One region of the Bacillus inaquosorum genome, then DNA from elsewhere that is predicted to be linked to it. Evidence: riboswitches for the same ligand, from Rfam matches in the RefSeq annotation. Region 1 holds a riboswitch; each other region holds the start of a gene.

Region 1 (4,665 bases):
GCCTTCCTCGTGGACAGGTACTCCATTTTTAATTGTATAGCCAAGCTTTTGGATTAATTCAGTCATTTCGTCATAGCAGCCATGAATATCGCTGATTATATCGTAAGCCATGCGGTATCCTCCTTGCCGATTGTTTTATTTATTATGAAGCAAAGTGCTGTGAGTCATCACAAGCTTTTATGTGCAAATTATAGAAGAATCATTTTCTAAACAGGATTAAGACCTTATTACTTTATTTTTTGTCTTGACCCTTGTTAAAATCGCGTTATGTTTTTTAAAAATGAGGTTCTGTTCTTTGATTGAGAACTGGCATAACCCTGATCTAAAAAGGAGGTTTTGATTATGGCGCATACATCTGTCGCATCTTTAGTTGTTGTACTTATCGTTGCATTTTTGACACCCATCCTTTTGCATCGATTTAAACTCAGCATCCCGGTTGTTGTTGCTGAAATCATTATGGGGCTGATTATTGGAAAAAGCGGTCTTAATTTAGTTGTGGAGGGTGATACATGGCTCCAGACGCTCTCTATGCTCGGATTTATCTTTTTAATGTTTTTAAGCGGGCTTGAAATTGATTTTTCATCGTTTGAGAAAGGAAAGAAAAAGCAGCTCCTGCCGAACGGAAAGGAAGCGCCTAATACGTTTGCTGCGGCATCTATAATTTTTGCCGGTATTTTTATTTTATCATTGCTGCTGTCCTATGGGTTCGTCTTGGCAGGATTTATCCAAAATGCTTTTTTAATGACGCTTATTATTTCAACGATTTCTTTGGGCGTTGTCGTTCCAACGTTGAAAGAAGAACGGATCATGAATTCAAATATCGGGCAGATTATTTTGCTCGTTGCTGTTATTGCGGATTTGGCCACGATGATTCTTCTTGCTGTTTTTTCTTCTTTATACGGAGAGGACAGCGGAAACATGTGGCTCCTGATGATCCTATTCGCAGCCGGAGTGGTGCTTTACTTTTTCGGCCGGGTCTTTAAACATCGCTCTTTTGTTCAGACCATGTCAAAAGGGACGATCCAGATCGGAACGCGTGCCATTTTTACGTTAATTATCGTACTCGTTGCCCTGTCTGAATCACTAGGGGCAGAAAATATTCTCGGCGCTTTCTTAGCGGGGGTTCTTGTTTCCCTTCTTTCACCAAACAAAGAACTTGTTCAGCAACTGGATTCATTCGGTTACGGGTTCTTAATACCGATTTTCTTTGTGATGGTCGGCGTGAAGCTGGATATTTGGACTCTTTTCCAAGATCGAACCATTTTAATCATGATTCCGCTCCTGCTGTTGGCGCTGTTAATAAGCAAAATCATTCCTGTCATGTACTTGAAGAAGTGGTATGATAATCGAACAGTTTTGGCGTCTGGTTTCCTGCTGACATCAACCCTTTCGCTCGTGATTGCCGCTGCGACAATCGGCCAGCAGCTTCACGTGATCAGCGCAAATATGTCAGGAGCACTGATTTTAGTAGCAGTTATTGCCAGTATTTTTACGCCGATCTGTTTTAAAAAATTGTACAAACGGGAGGAGCAGCCGGAGGAGAAAAAGACGATTGCGTTTATCGGCGCCAACCAAATGACTCTGCCTGTTACACTTGAATTGCCAGAGAACGAGTATGACGTGCGTGTTGTGCACGTCTACCAAGAGAATGCAGAGGAAAAGCTGTCAGAATCAGTGTTTACGGTTGAAACGATTTCTGATTATGAGCCTGAAACCCTAGACTCACTCGGTATTTTTGATGCGGATATTCTTGTTGTTGCGACAGGGAATGAAGACATGAATGCCGACATTGCATTACTTGCAAAAGAAAAAGGCACAGAAAGAGTCATTGCCAGCGTCGGATCACCCGAGAATGAAGCAGCTTTGAAGGAGCAGGAGATCAGCATCTTTTCTATTCTGTTGTCGACAAAAACGCTGCTTCGCGCGCTGATAGAAGCGCCTGGCGTCATGAAGCTGCTCACGAACCAGGAGTCTTCGCTGTATCAAATTAATATGGAAAACAGCAAATACGACGGTGTCATTTTGCGGGAATTCCCTTTAACAGGCGACGTCATCTTTGTCAGGATTTTCAGAGGTGTGGACAGCATCGTTCCTCATGGGGATACAAGGCTGAAACTGGGAGACCGCTTAATTGTCACCGGATCTCGGGCGTACGTAACGGATCTTAAGAAAACATTGGAAGGTTAAACCTTGACCAAATAGGGATTCGTGTTAATATAGAGGTGCAGAACAATTCAATATGTATTCGTATAACCACTAGGGGTGTCCTTCATAAGGGCTGAGATAAAAGTGTGACTTTTAGACCCTCATAACTTGAACAGGTTCAGACCTGCGTAGGGAAGTGGAGCGGTATTTGTGTTATTTTACTATGCCAATTCCAAACCACTTTTCCTTGCGGGAAAGTGGTTTTTTTATTTTTCAGACAGGGGGAATGACGTGTGAAGTTTTCAGAAGAATGCCGCAGTGCAGCCGCAGAATGGTGGGAGGGGAGCTTTGTCCATCCGTTCGTTCAGGGAATCGGTGACGGAACGCTTCCGATTGACCGTTTTAAATACTACGTGCTTCAGGATTCATATTATTTAACGCATTTTGCGAAGGTGCAATCGTTCGGCGCCGCTTATGCGAAGGACCTTTATACAACGGGACGGATGGCAAGCCACGCCCAAGGTACATATGAGGCGGAAATGGCGCTTCATCGCGAATTTGCGGAGCTGTTGGAAATCAGTGAAGAAGAGCGTAAGGCGTTTAAGCCGTCTCCTACGGCGTACTCTTATACATCCCATATGTACCGTTCGGTTTTGAGCGGGAATTTTGCTGAGATATTAGCGGCCCTGCTGCCATGCTACTGGCTGTATTACGAGGTTGGCGAGAAATTGCTGACATGTGATCCGGGGCATCCGATTTATCAGAAGTGGATCAGCACATACGGCGGTGACTGGTTCAAACAGCAGGTTGAAGAGCAAATCAATCGCTTTGATGAGCTGGCGGAAAACAGCACGGAGGAAGTGCGTGCCAAAATGAAAGAGAATTTTGTTATTTCCAGCTTCTATGAATATCAATTTTGGGGAATGGCCTATCGAAAAGAAGGCTGGTCCGACCGCGGCATAAAAGAGGTGGAGGAATTTGGAGCTTCACGCCATAACTGATGACTGCAAGCCGGTTGAAGAGTTAGCAAGAGCAATTATAGCTATTCAGAATGAAGTTGATTATATTCACATTCGGGAACGGTCAAAATCGGCCGCCGACATTTTGAAACTGCTCGGGCTTATGTCCGAAGGCGGTGTTGATAAGAGAAAACTGGTCATGAACGGGCGGGTGGATATTGCGCTTTTTTCTACGATTCATCGCGTGCAGCTGCCAAGCAGCAGCTTTTCACCAAAGCAGGTCAGAGCCAGATTTCCTCACCTTCATATCGGACGGTCCGTGCATTCACTGGAGGAAGCGGTTCAAGCAGAAAAGGAAGACGCAGACTACGTGTTGTTCGGCCATGTGTTTGAAACAGATTGCAAAAAGGGTCTTGAAGGCAGAGGTGTGTCTTTGCTGTCAGATATTAAACAGCGGATTTCCATCCCGGTTATTGCCATCGGCGGTATGACGCCAGACAGATTAAGAGACGTAAAACTAGCAGGAGCAGACGGCATCGCTGTCATGTCGGGAATTTTTTCTGATGCTGACCCTTTGGAAGCTGCTAGACGATATTCCCGCAAGCTAAAGGAGATGCGCTATGAAAAGGCATTATGATGCAGTTGTCATTGGAGGCGGAATTATCGGTTCCGCTATTGCTTATCATTTGGCAAAGGAAAACAAAAGCACCGCATTGTTTGAAAGCGGAACAATGGGCAGCAGAACGACAAGTGCCGCTGCCGGGATGCTGGGCGCCCATGCTGAGTGCGAGGAACGTGACGCGTTTTTTGACTTCGCCATGCACAGCCAGCGTCTGTATAAAGGCCTTGGTGAGGAGCTTTATACATTATCCGGTATTGATATCAGGCAGCATAACGGTGGTATGTTTAAGCTTGCGTTTTCTGAAGAAGACGTGCTGCGGCTGAGGAAGATGGATGACTTGGATTCAGTCAGCTGGCATACAAAAGAAGAGGTGTTAGAAAAAGAGCCGTATACGTCTGGTGACATTTTCGGGGCATCCTTGATTCAGGATGATGTGCATGTTGAGCCTTATTTTGTTTGCAAGGCATATGCGAAAGCAGCGAAAGCGCTTGGTACAGAGATTTTTGAACATACTCCTGTTCTGCATGTTGAACGTGACGGTGAAGCTCTGTCCATCGAGACGCCGGGTGGTAACGTATGGGCGGATCATGTCGCGGTTGCCAGCGGGGTGTGGAGCGGAATGTTTTTTAAACAGCTCGGGCTGAATCATTCATTTTTCCCTGTAAAAGGGGAATGCCTGTCTGTTTGGAATGATGATATACCGCTGACAAAAACACTTTACCATGACCATTGCTATATCGTACCGAGAAAAAGCGGCAGACTGGTTGTCGGCGCGACGATGAAGCCGGGTGACTGGAGTGAAACACCGGATCTTGGCGGCCTGGAATCTGTTATGAAAAAAGCAAAAACGATGATGCCGGCTATTCAGAATATGAAGGTGGATCGTTTTTGGGCGGGACTGCGGCCGGGAACAAAGGATGGGAAACCGTACATCGGCAG
Region 2 (4,665 bases), 360 kb from region 1:
TAAATATCTGAGAGCTTTGAACCTTCCTGCTCGGTCCATTGCTTCACCATTTCTCTGCCAATCTGTTTGACAGTGCCTTTCCACCCGGCATGGGCGACCCCGACAAGCGATTTAACCGGATCATAAAAGAAAAGAGGCACACAATCAGCAAAGCATAATGCCAAAACCACATTCTTTTCATTTGTGTAGAGCCCGTCCGTTGCTTTTAAAGCCGTGTGATACTCACGGGCGCCTTTTCCCCTATCCCTCTGCGTCACTTTCTGAACGCGATTATCATGTGTCTGATCAGCAAATACCCAAGACTGCAAATCAATATTAAACATATCGGCAATATATTCACGATTTTTAACTACATCTGCATCTTTGTCATGAACGTGCAATCCTGTATTTAACGATTCAAAAGGCTTTTGGCTGACACCGCCGTTTTTCGTAGTAAATCCGGCAATGACTTCTCTGTTGTTTTGATTCGTTTGTGTCCAGTCTTGTATCATGAGTGTCGAGGGTGTGGTAAGACTGAATGGGTGATATGTATTCATGATGATCCAACCTTTCGACAAACATTTAAAAAAGCGGAATTTCCCACTTATTTTACCACATCTTTCTGCATTCGTTGAGCGCCGATTTGCATATTTCTAAATGAAATGTGCCGGAAGAAATCAAGACTTCCGGCATTTGCCAATCCGCGGCAGACAAAGCAGGTTATGCATGCGGTTCACTTAATCGGACCAAGATCACGTCTTCCCCGATTTTTACTATATTTCGCCATGGAATGACCAATTCCTCTTCTTTTCCAAAAAAACCGAGAACCTTCCCATTTCCTCCCAGTATGATCGCTTGAATTTTTCCAGTGGTCACATTGATATCTATATCACCAATGCTCCCCAGCTTTTTTCCGTTTGAGACATTGACGACATCCTTCACCTGAAATTCAGAAATGCTGATCATCCCATCACGTCCTTTTTCCGTCCTTTTTTCCAGTATATGAACGGGCGGGCTGAACCTTGTCAGCAAGAAGAAATTTTCATGATCACTGTTCTTTTTTACGGCTGCACCAGCTGATGATAAAATCGAGCATGATTTTTGTATAATCTACCAGCTGCTCAATCGATACCTCCTCGTTTACGGAGTGTGCATTGTGCAGATCGCCAGGACCGTATATCACGCATGGAATGCCGGCATTATACAGCCATCCCCCGTCTGTAACGGATTGAGAAACGTCCATAACCGGGCGCTCCCGTTTCACTTTCTCATGAGACACAGTAAGCGCTGAGACGCCTGGGTGGCCAGGATCAACTTCCAGTGCCGGAAAAATTTCTCCTCTGTCTTCAATCATAGATGAGCCTCCCCACTTAAAAACAGGGCGGTTTTCCCTAAGCCAAACATCACTGTCACTCAGCCGATTGATGTAATCTTCTATTTCCGCTGCCACTTGGTCATGGGTTTCATTCGGGTAAAAATGCACTGTGATCCACAGCCGGCACTCGTCCGCTATAAAAGCCGCATGTCTGCCGCCTTCAATGACAGCCGGGTTAATCGTATTTGTGCCTGGTTTAAAGCCGGGATAACTTTTCATAATGGACCAGTGGCGCTCAAGTTCACCGAGCCCCGCAATGATTTTTGCCATTTTTTCAATTGCGCTTGCCCCGAATGTTCCTCCGCCTGCATGAATCATATTCCGCCTCGTCCCATCATGAAACGTTTGACTGCTTTTGATTTCGATCCAGCCTGTAATGACACCGCCTTGACCTTGAATATGCATATCGCTCGTATCTGCGACAACTGCAAAATCAGCACGATAGCCCCTCTTACAGCACTCAAGCGTACCGGCTTCTCCAACTTCCTCCCCGATAACCGATTGCAGAATCAAATCACCGGGAAGTTCAATGCCGGCTTCACGAATCAATTTGACCGCAAACAGCACACACGCCATTCCGCCTTTCATATCAGAAGCACCCCGTCCGATTAAGAAACCGTTTTTTTCAATTGGATGAAACGGAGCATGCTCCCAATCCTCATCCTCTTTTACCTCTGCCACATCTACATGACCATTGATGATCAAGCTATGATAGTCTGCTGCATCTGTTCCCTTTAGCAGGCCTACAACATTGGGATCTCCCGGGTACACGTCCCATTTGTCGATCGAGAATCCCATTTCATTTAAAAACCGAGCAATCCATGACTGAATGCCGTCTGTATTTCTTGCAGGCGGTGCAGGTGTTTGATAAGAAATCAGCGTTTTTGCCAGCTGAATAAGCTCCTCCTTTTGATCTTCCACCTTTTTTAACAGAGAGTCTATTTGTTGATTCAATGTGATCCGCTCCTATTCTTAAAAATCAAAAAGCCGTTTCAAATGTTATGAAACGGCTTAGTAAAAACAAACAGAGTCCTATGTACTCCGCTATTTCACCGCTTCCCTCCGCTGGCATGATCCAGATCAGGTCAAAAGGGTTGAGACAATGTCTCTCTCAGCTTCGCAAAGCACCCCTAGGATGAATCTATATGTGTTTGTCAGGCATTCGTTATCGGCTCGGCTCTTGTTAAAAACGGCCGATCCTGATTCCATAATACATGGATTGGCGTATCAAAAAAAGCGGAAAGTATGTGATCAGTGAGCATTTCCTTTATTTCTCCTGAGCTAAAGACCTCTCCCTGTTTTAACAAAAGGGCTTTGTCAAAGACCGGTAAAATTTCTTCCGCATGATGTGTCACATAAAGGATCGATGGCGCTTTTTCTTTGTTTGCAATATATGTAATCGTGTCTAACAGCTTTTCCCGGGCAATAAAATCCAGCCCTGTGACCGGTTCGTCCAATATCAGCAGCTCCGGATCGGCCATTAGCGCTCTTGCAATCAAGGCTCTTTGTTTTTCTCCTTGAGAAAGGGTTTCATAGCGTCGGTCGGCATATTCTATTGCACCCAAATCCTCTAACAAACCAATCGCTTTTTCCCTGATTTCCGCACTTGGCGTTTCATATAATCCTATCGAAGCGTAAGCTCCGCTCAACGCAATCTCAAAGGCTGAATCTGCCGGATACAATTTTTGCTGAAGACCCGCTGAGACGAGGCCAATTTTCCGTCTGAGCTTCTCCCCAAGCTCGGTTTTACCAAATTCATGGCCAAGCACCTGCATCTCGCCTGATGTTGGAAAGTAATATGAGCAAAGCATATTTAACAGCGCTGTCTTTCCGGCACCATTTAATCCGTAAAGCACCCAATTTTCCTTTTCCTCCACCTTCCAATGAATATCCCTCAGTATCCATTTTCCATTTCGTTTTAGTGAGACATTGTCAAGCTGCAAAATCATCGTGGTCCTCCTCTAAACTTCTATTATAATTGTTTTAATTTTCATAAAACTCTGTACGGACTAGGATACCTTATTTTTTCCAAAACGTAAACAACCCGCAATCAATAGAAAAGCCTTTAAAACAAAAATTGTTTTAAAGGCTTTTCATGTCATTATTGATGAATATTCTTATTCATTTGTTTGATAGCTGCTTTTTCAAGCCTGGACACCTGCGCTTGGGAAATCCCGATTTCCTCGGCTACTTCCATTTGTGTTTTCCCTTGGAAGAAGCGCTTTCTCAAAATCATTTTTTCCCTATCATTCAGCCTTCTCATGCCCTCTTTTAAAGCCAGCTCTTCAATCCATTGTGAATCTGTATTGCGCTCATCACTGATTTGGTCCATAACATAGATCGGGTCTCCGCCGTCGTTATAGATCGGTTCAAATAGAGAAACCGGATCCTGGATGGCATCAAGCGCAAATACAATTTCTTCATGCGGTACTTCAAGAACTTTTGCGATGTCTTCTGCAGTCGGCTCCTTGCTTGTCTCACTGATTAACCGCTCTCTTACCTGAAGCGCCTTGTAAGCGATGTCCCGAAGCGATCTTGAAACACGGATCGGGTTATTATCGCGTAAATACCTGCGGATCTCTCCGATAATCATAGGTACAGCGTATGTTGAAAACTTAACATTGTGGCTTAGGTCAAAATTATCAATGGATTTCATTAGTCCGATGCAGCCGACCTGAAATAAGTCATCAACATACTCCCCTCTGTTATTAAATCTTTGAATGACACTTAAGACAAGACGCAAGTTCCCGTTTACAAGCTTTTCTCTGGCTGAATCATCGCCTTCATCCTGCAGCTGCCTAAACAGCTTTCTCATCTCTTCATTCTTGAGTACTGGTAATTTGGAGGTATCCACCCCGCAGATTTCGACTTTATTCCTAGACACTTTTTTCCCTCCCTACAGGAGCTGCTGTACAACGTTAAGTATCTCCTTGGGTGGGAAAAATATGCACTGCACTCAGACCGAAAAACAGTCGAAATCAGGAAATCCCTGTAAAATCAAGGGGTTATAACCATAAAAAATTTTACACCATTTTGTTGAACTCTTTTCTCAATCTTTTTATAATTCTTTTCTCAAGACGCGAAATATAGGACTGAGAAATCCCCATCATATCCGCTACATCCTTTTGGGTCTTTTCTTCTTCGCCGACAAGCCCAAACCGCAGCTCCATGATTTGCTTTTCTCTCTCATTGAGCTGTTCAAGCGCTTTTTTTAAGAGTTTTTTATCTACGTTGGCTTCTATATCTTTTGTGATGATGTCATCGTCAGTGCCGAGTACGTCAGAAAGCAAAAGCTCATTGCCATCCCAATC
Region 3 (4,665 bases), 1.8 Mb from region 1:
TGATATGACAATGCCGATTATAATTGTCATCGGAGTTGTATTCTTTTTATTAATTGCACTAATAGCCGTGTTTATCACAAAGTATCGTACGGCAGGGCCTGATGAAGCGTTAATCGTAACGGGGAGCTATCTCGGCAATAAAAACGTTCATGTCGATGAAGGCGGCAACCGTATTAAAATCGTCCGCGGCGGAGGAACCTTTGTTCTACCCGTCTTCCAGCAGGCAGAGCCGCTAAGCCTATTATCAAGCAAACTGGATGTTTCGACACCTGAAGTCTATACAGAACAAGGAGTGCCTGTAATGGCCGATGGAACTGCGATTATTAAAATCGGCGGTTCTATAGGAGAAATCGCTACAGCGGCCGAACAATTTTTAGGAAAATCAAAAGAAGACCGTGAGCAGGAAGCGCGGGAGGTTTTAGAAGGCCATCTTCGTTCCATTCTCGGCTCAATGACAGTTGAAGAAATCTATAAAAACAGGGAGAAATTTTCTCAAGAGGTGCAGCGTGTCGCTTCACAGGACCTCGCGAAAATGGGGCTTGTGATTGTCTCCTTTACCATTAAAGATGTACGTGATAAAAATGGTTATCTTGAATCATTAGGGAAACCGAGAATTGCCCAGGTAAAGCGTGATGCTGATATCGCAACAGCAGAGGCTGATAAAGAAACCCGGATTAAGCGGGCAGAAGCGGACAAAGATGCAAAAAAATCAGAACTTGAACGGGCGACAGAAATTGCTGAAGCTGAAAAAATCAATCAGCTCAAAATGGCTGAATACCGCAGAGAACAAGATACGGCAAAAGCGAATGCCGACCAGGCATATGATTTAGAGACTGCCAGGGCGCGCCAGCAAGTCACAGAGCAGGAAATGCAGGTTAAAATTATCGAACGCCAAAAACAAATAGAACTGGAAGAAAAAGAAATTCTTCGCCGTGAACGCCAATACGACTCAGAGGTAAAGAAAAAAGCCGATGCAGACCGTTATTCAGTCGAGCAGTCCGCAGCAGCCGAGAAAGCCAAACAGCTCGCGGAAGCCGATGCCAAGAAGTACAGTATAGAAGCAATGGCGAAGGCTGAGGCGGAAAAAGTCAGAATTGACGGGCTTGCAAAAGCAGAAGCTGAAAAAGCGAAAGGGGAAACAGAAGCTGAGGTTATCCGCCTAAAAGGTCTGGCAGAAGCGGAAGCAAAAGAGAAAATTGCGGCTGCCTTCGAGCAGTACGGGCAGGCTGCGATCTTCGACATGATCGTAAAAATGCTTCCGGAATACGCGAAACAAGCAGCGGCACCTCTTTCAAATATTGATAAAATCACCGTTGTTGATACAGGAGGAAGCGGTGAATCAAGCGGCGCCAACAAAGTAACCAGCTATGCGACAAACTTAATGTCAAGCCTGCAAGAAAGCTTGAAAGCATCGTCGGGAATTGACGTAAAAGAAATGATTGAGAACTTTTCAGGAAAAGGAAACGTAAAACAAAGCATTAACGAATTAACAAATGAAATAAAAGAAGCAAAAACGGTCCAAAAACCAGAATAATGACTGCGGAAAGGATAGCAGCAGATGGTAATCTTACGAGAAGCAAAGGTAGAAGATATAAAGGACATTGCAAAGGTGCATGTGGACAGCTGGAGGACAACATATCGAGGAATTGTCCCGGCTGATTACTTAAACAGTCTGAATTATAAGGAATTTGAAGACAAATGGAAAAGCCGCTCGGTAAAGGGTGTATTTGTCGCTCAGGATGAAAAAGGTTCGATATTCGGCTTTGCTTCATTTGGACCTATCCGCTCTGAACAAAAAGGCTATGACGGCGAGCTATACGCTATTTACCTTTTAGAAGAACATCAGCGGCAAGGGGCAGGGAGAGCGCTCTTAGCAAAAGGAGCAGAGTTTTTGCTTCATCATAGCTTTTCGAGCATGTTTGTTTGGGTGATGGAGAAGAACCCCTCAATTACATTTTATCAGTCCTATTCCCCTGAAAGAGAAGCGGAGGACAGCTTTGAAATTGCAGGAGAAAGGCTGAAAGAAATAGGGTTTGGCTGGCCGGATCTTCCTGCTTTGAAAACAGTCCTTAACAGATAGCAAAAAACAACCCCCAGCGGATTGCGCTGGGGGTTTCTCGTTAAGCTCTGTCAGTTTTGAGCAAACGCGGTGCTGTCATAAACAATAAACAAAGGACAATTGCACAGATGATGAATGAAGGAACCATATAGGTAGCATTATAAGTTAAAGAATAAATCCATACAGGCGTTCCTTTTGGAGCGAAGCTGCCGAAAAACACAGCCCCTGAAATGACATGTGCGGCATAGCGGAGGAAACTGCCGATAAAAACTGCGCTGACTACTGAAACAATCAGTTTTCCTTTTGTTTTGGATACAGCGGCTTTACGGACAGAAGAAGCGAAAAATCCGCTTAATCCGATAGCTGCGAACGCGATAAGGTAATCTAGCAATAGCTGTACAGGGTGTTGTGCGAATAAGTTTCCGATCGCTATTTGAACAAGACCTGTCAGCAGACCGGTAGTAAGGCCAGCTTTGATACCCCACCGAAACGAAATCAAAAAGATCGGAATCATCATGATGGAGACCGAGCCTCCTTGAGGCATACGGAGAAACATTCCTGAGACGATGTCTAAAATAACAGCAGCCGCAGTCATAATTGCAATTTCAATAAGGCGAACCAGTTGCTTAGATTGATTCATAAAATCCCCTTCCATCAATAGACAAACCAAAAGGACAACAAAAAAGCAGCACGCGGAAGGATGAGAAAAGTTCCACGCACTGCTTTACAATCTGCAATTCATTTGACTTTGCCACATCCCTACGCCAGCGTTAACTAACAGGTTCAAAGGGTCAGAACGTAACCGCTCACTCTCAGCTTTAATGCTCCCCTTGTGGTCATCAGTATTTAGTTCGTTTCTACTATACAAGAAAAAGAAAAAAACAACAAGATTGCATTACTGAATAGATGTTCTTTTAAAATAGTTATATGATAAATACGCGACAGATACCATGACAAAGATTATAGTTTATTTGTTTTATAGATTTTTTTAAAAAAACTATTGCTATAAATGAATACAGGTGTTATATTATTAAACGTCGCTGATGAACAGCAGACAAAACAAGAAGCTTCAAAACAATTTAAAAAAAGTTGTTGACAAAAAAGAAGCCGAATGTTATATTAGTAAAGCTGCTTCATTGAGAAGTAAGTAACAGAATGATCTTTGAAAACTAAACAAGACAAAACGTACCTGTTAATTCATTTTTAAATAAATCGCACAGTGATGTGCGTAGTCAGTCAAACTAGGGCCTGCACGATGCAGGTCACACAGGTGTCGCCGCAGGATGCGGTGAACTTAACCTGTGATCCATTTATCGGAGAGTTTGATCCTGGCTCAGGACGAACGCTGGCGGCGTGCCTAATACATGCAAGTCGAGCGGACAGATGGGAGCTTGCTCCCTGATGTTAGCGGCGGACGGGTGAGTAACACGTGGGTAACCTGCCTGTAAGACTGGGATAACTCCGGGAAACCGGGGCTAATACCGGATGCTTATTTGAACCGCATGGTTCAAATATAAAAGGTGGCTTCGGCTACCACTTACAGATGGACCCGCGGCGCATTAGCTAGTTGGTGAGGTAATGGCTCACCAAGGCAACGATGCGTAGCCGACCTGAGAGGGTGATCGGCCACACTGGGACTGAGACACGGCCCAGACTCCTACGGGAGGCAGCAGTAGGGAATCTTCCGCAATGGACGAAAGTCTGACGGAGCAACGCCGCGTGAGTGATGAAGGTTTTCGGATCGTAAAGCTCTGTTGTTAGGGAAGAACAAGTACCGTTCGAATAGGGCGGTACCTTGACGGTACCTAACCAGAAAGCCACGGCTAACTACGTGCCAGCAGCCGCGGTAATACGTAGGTGGCAAGCGTTGTCCGGAATTATTGGGCGTAAAGGGCTCGCAGGCGGTTTCTTAAGTCTGATGTGAAAGCCCCCGGCTCAACCGGGGAGGGTCATTGGAAACTGGGGAACTTGAGTGCAGAAGAGGAGAGTGGAATTCCACGTGTAGCGGTGAAATGCGTAGAGATGTGGAGGAACACCAGTGGCGAAGGCGACTCTCTGGTCTGTAACTGACGCTGAGGAGCGAAAGCGTGGGGAGCGAACAGGATTAGATACCCTGGTAGTCCACGCCGTAAACGATGAGTGCTAAGTGTTAGGGGGTTTCCGCCCCTTAGTGCTGCAGCTAACGCATTAAGCACTCCGCCTGGGGAGTACGGTCGCAAGACTGAAACTCAAAGGAATTGACGGGGGCCCGCACAAGCGGTGGAGCATGTGGTTTAATTCGAAGCAACGCGAAGAACCTTACCAGGTCTTGACATCCTCTGACAATCCTAGAGATAGGACGTCCCCTTCGGGGGCAGAGTGACAGGTGGTGCATGGTTGTCGTCAGCTCGTGTCGTGAGATGTTGGGTTAAGTCCCGCAACGAGCGCAACCCTTGATCTTAGTTGCCAGCATTCAGTTGGGCACTCTAAGGTGACTGCCGGTGACAAACCGGAGGAAGGTGGGGATGACGTCAAATCATCATGCCCCTTATGACCTGGGCTACACACGTGCTACAATGGACAGAACAAAGGGCAGCGAAACCGCGAGGTTAAGCCAATCCCACAAA

The links. Region 1 has a riboswitch for thiamine pyrophosphate ahead of tenA (thiaminase II). Riboswitches for the same ligand answer to the same signal wherever they lie in the genome.
Region 2: another riboswitch for thiamine pyrophosphate. It lies ahead of M1M80_RS08495 (acetylornithine deacetylase); the one in region 1 lies ahead of tenA (thiaminase II).
Region 3: another riboswitch for thiamine pyrophosphate. It lies ahead of thiT (energy-coupled thiamine transporter ThiT); the one in region 1 lies ahead of tenA (thiaminase II).

What each region holds. Positions count from the first base shown of each region.
Region 1 is NZ_CP096592.1:1,354,101-1,358,765, forward strand. It holds gene prpE (bis(5'-nucleosyl)-tetraphosphatase PrpE) at 1-111, opposite strand, end outside; gene M1M80_RS06535 (monovalent cation:proton antiporter family protein) at 343-2,187, shown strand; TPP riboswitch at 2,249-2,357, shown strand; gene tenA (thiaminase II) at 2,439-3,146, shown strand; gene tenI (thiazole tautomerase TenI) at 3,124-3,741, shown strand; gene thiO (glycine oxidase ThiO) at 3,725-4,665, shown strand, end outside.
Region 2 is NZ_CP096592.1:1,714,933-1,719,597, reverse strand. It holds gene pgeF (peptidoglycan editing factor PgeF) at 1-536, opposite strand, end outside; gene M1M80_RS08500 (YlmC/YmxH family sporulation protein) at 700-945, opposite strand; gene M1M80_RS08495 (acetylornithine deacetylase) at 1,028-2,308, opposite strand; TPP riboswitch at 2,395-2,496, opposite strand; gene M1M80_RS08490 (ABC transporter ATP-binding protein) at 2,509-3,303, opposite strand; gene sigG (RNA polymerase sporulation sigma factor SigG) at 3,456-4,238, opposite strand; gene sigE (RNA polymerase sporulation sigma factor SigE) at 4,378-4,665, opposite strand, start outside.
Region 3 is NZ_CP096592.1:3,163,144-3,167,808, reverse strand. It holds gene floT (flotillin lipid rafts scaffold protein FloT) at 5-1,534, shown strand; gene M1M80_RS16100 (GNAT family N-acetyltransferase) at 1,559-2,080, shown strand; gene thiT (energy-coupled thiamine transporter ThiT) at 2,121-2,699, opposite strand; TPP riboswitch at 2,799-2,900, opposite strand; rRNA gene M1M80_RS16090 (16S ribosomal RNA) at 3,370-4,665, shown strand, end outside.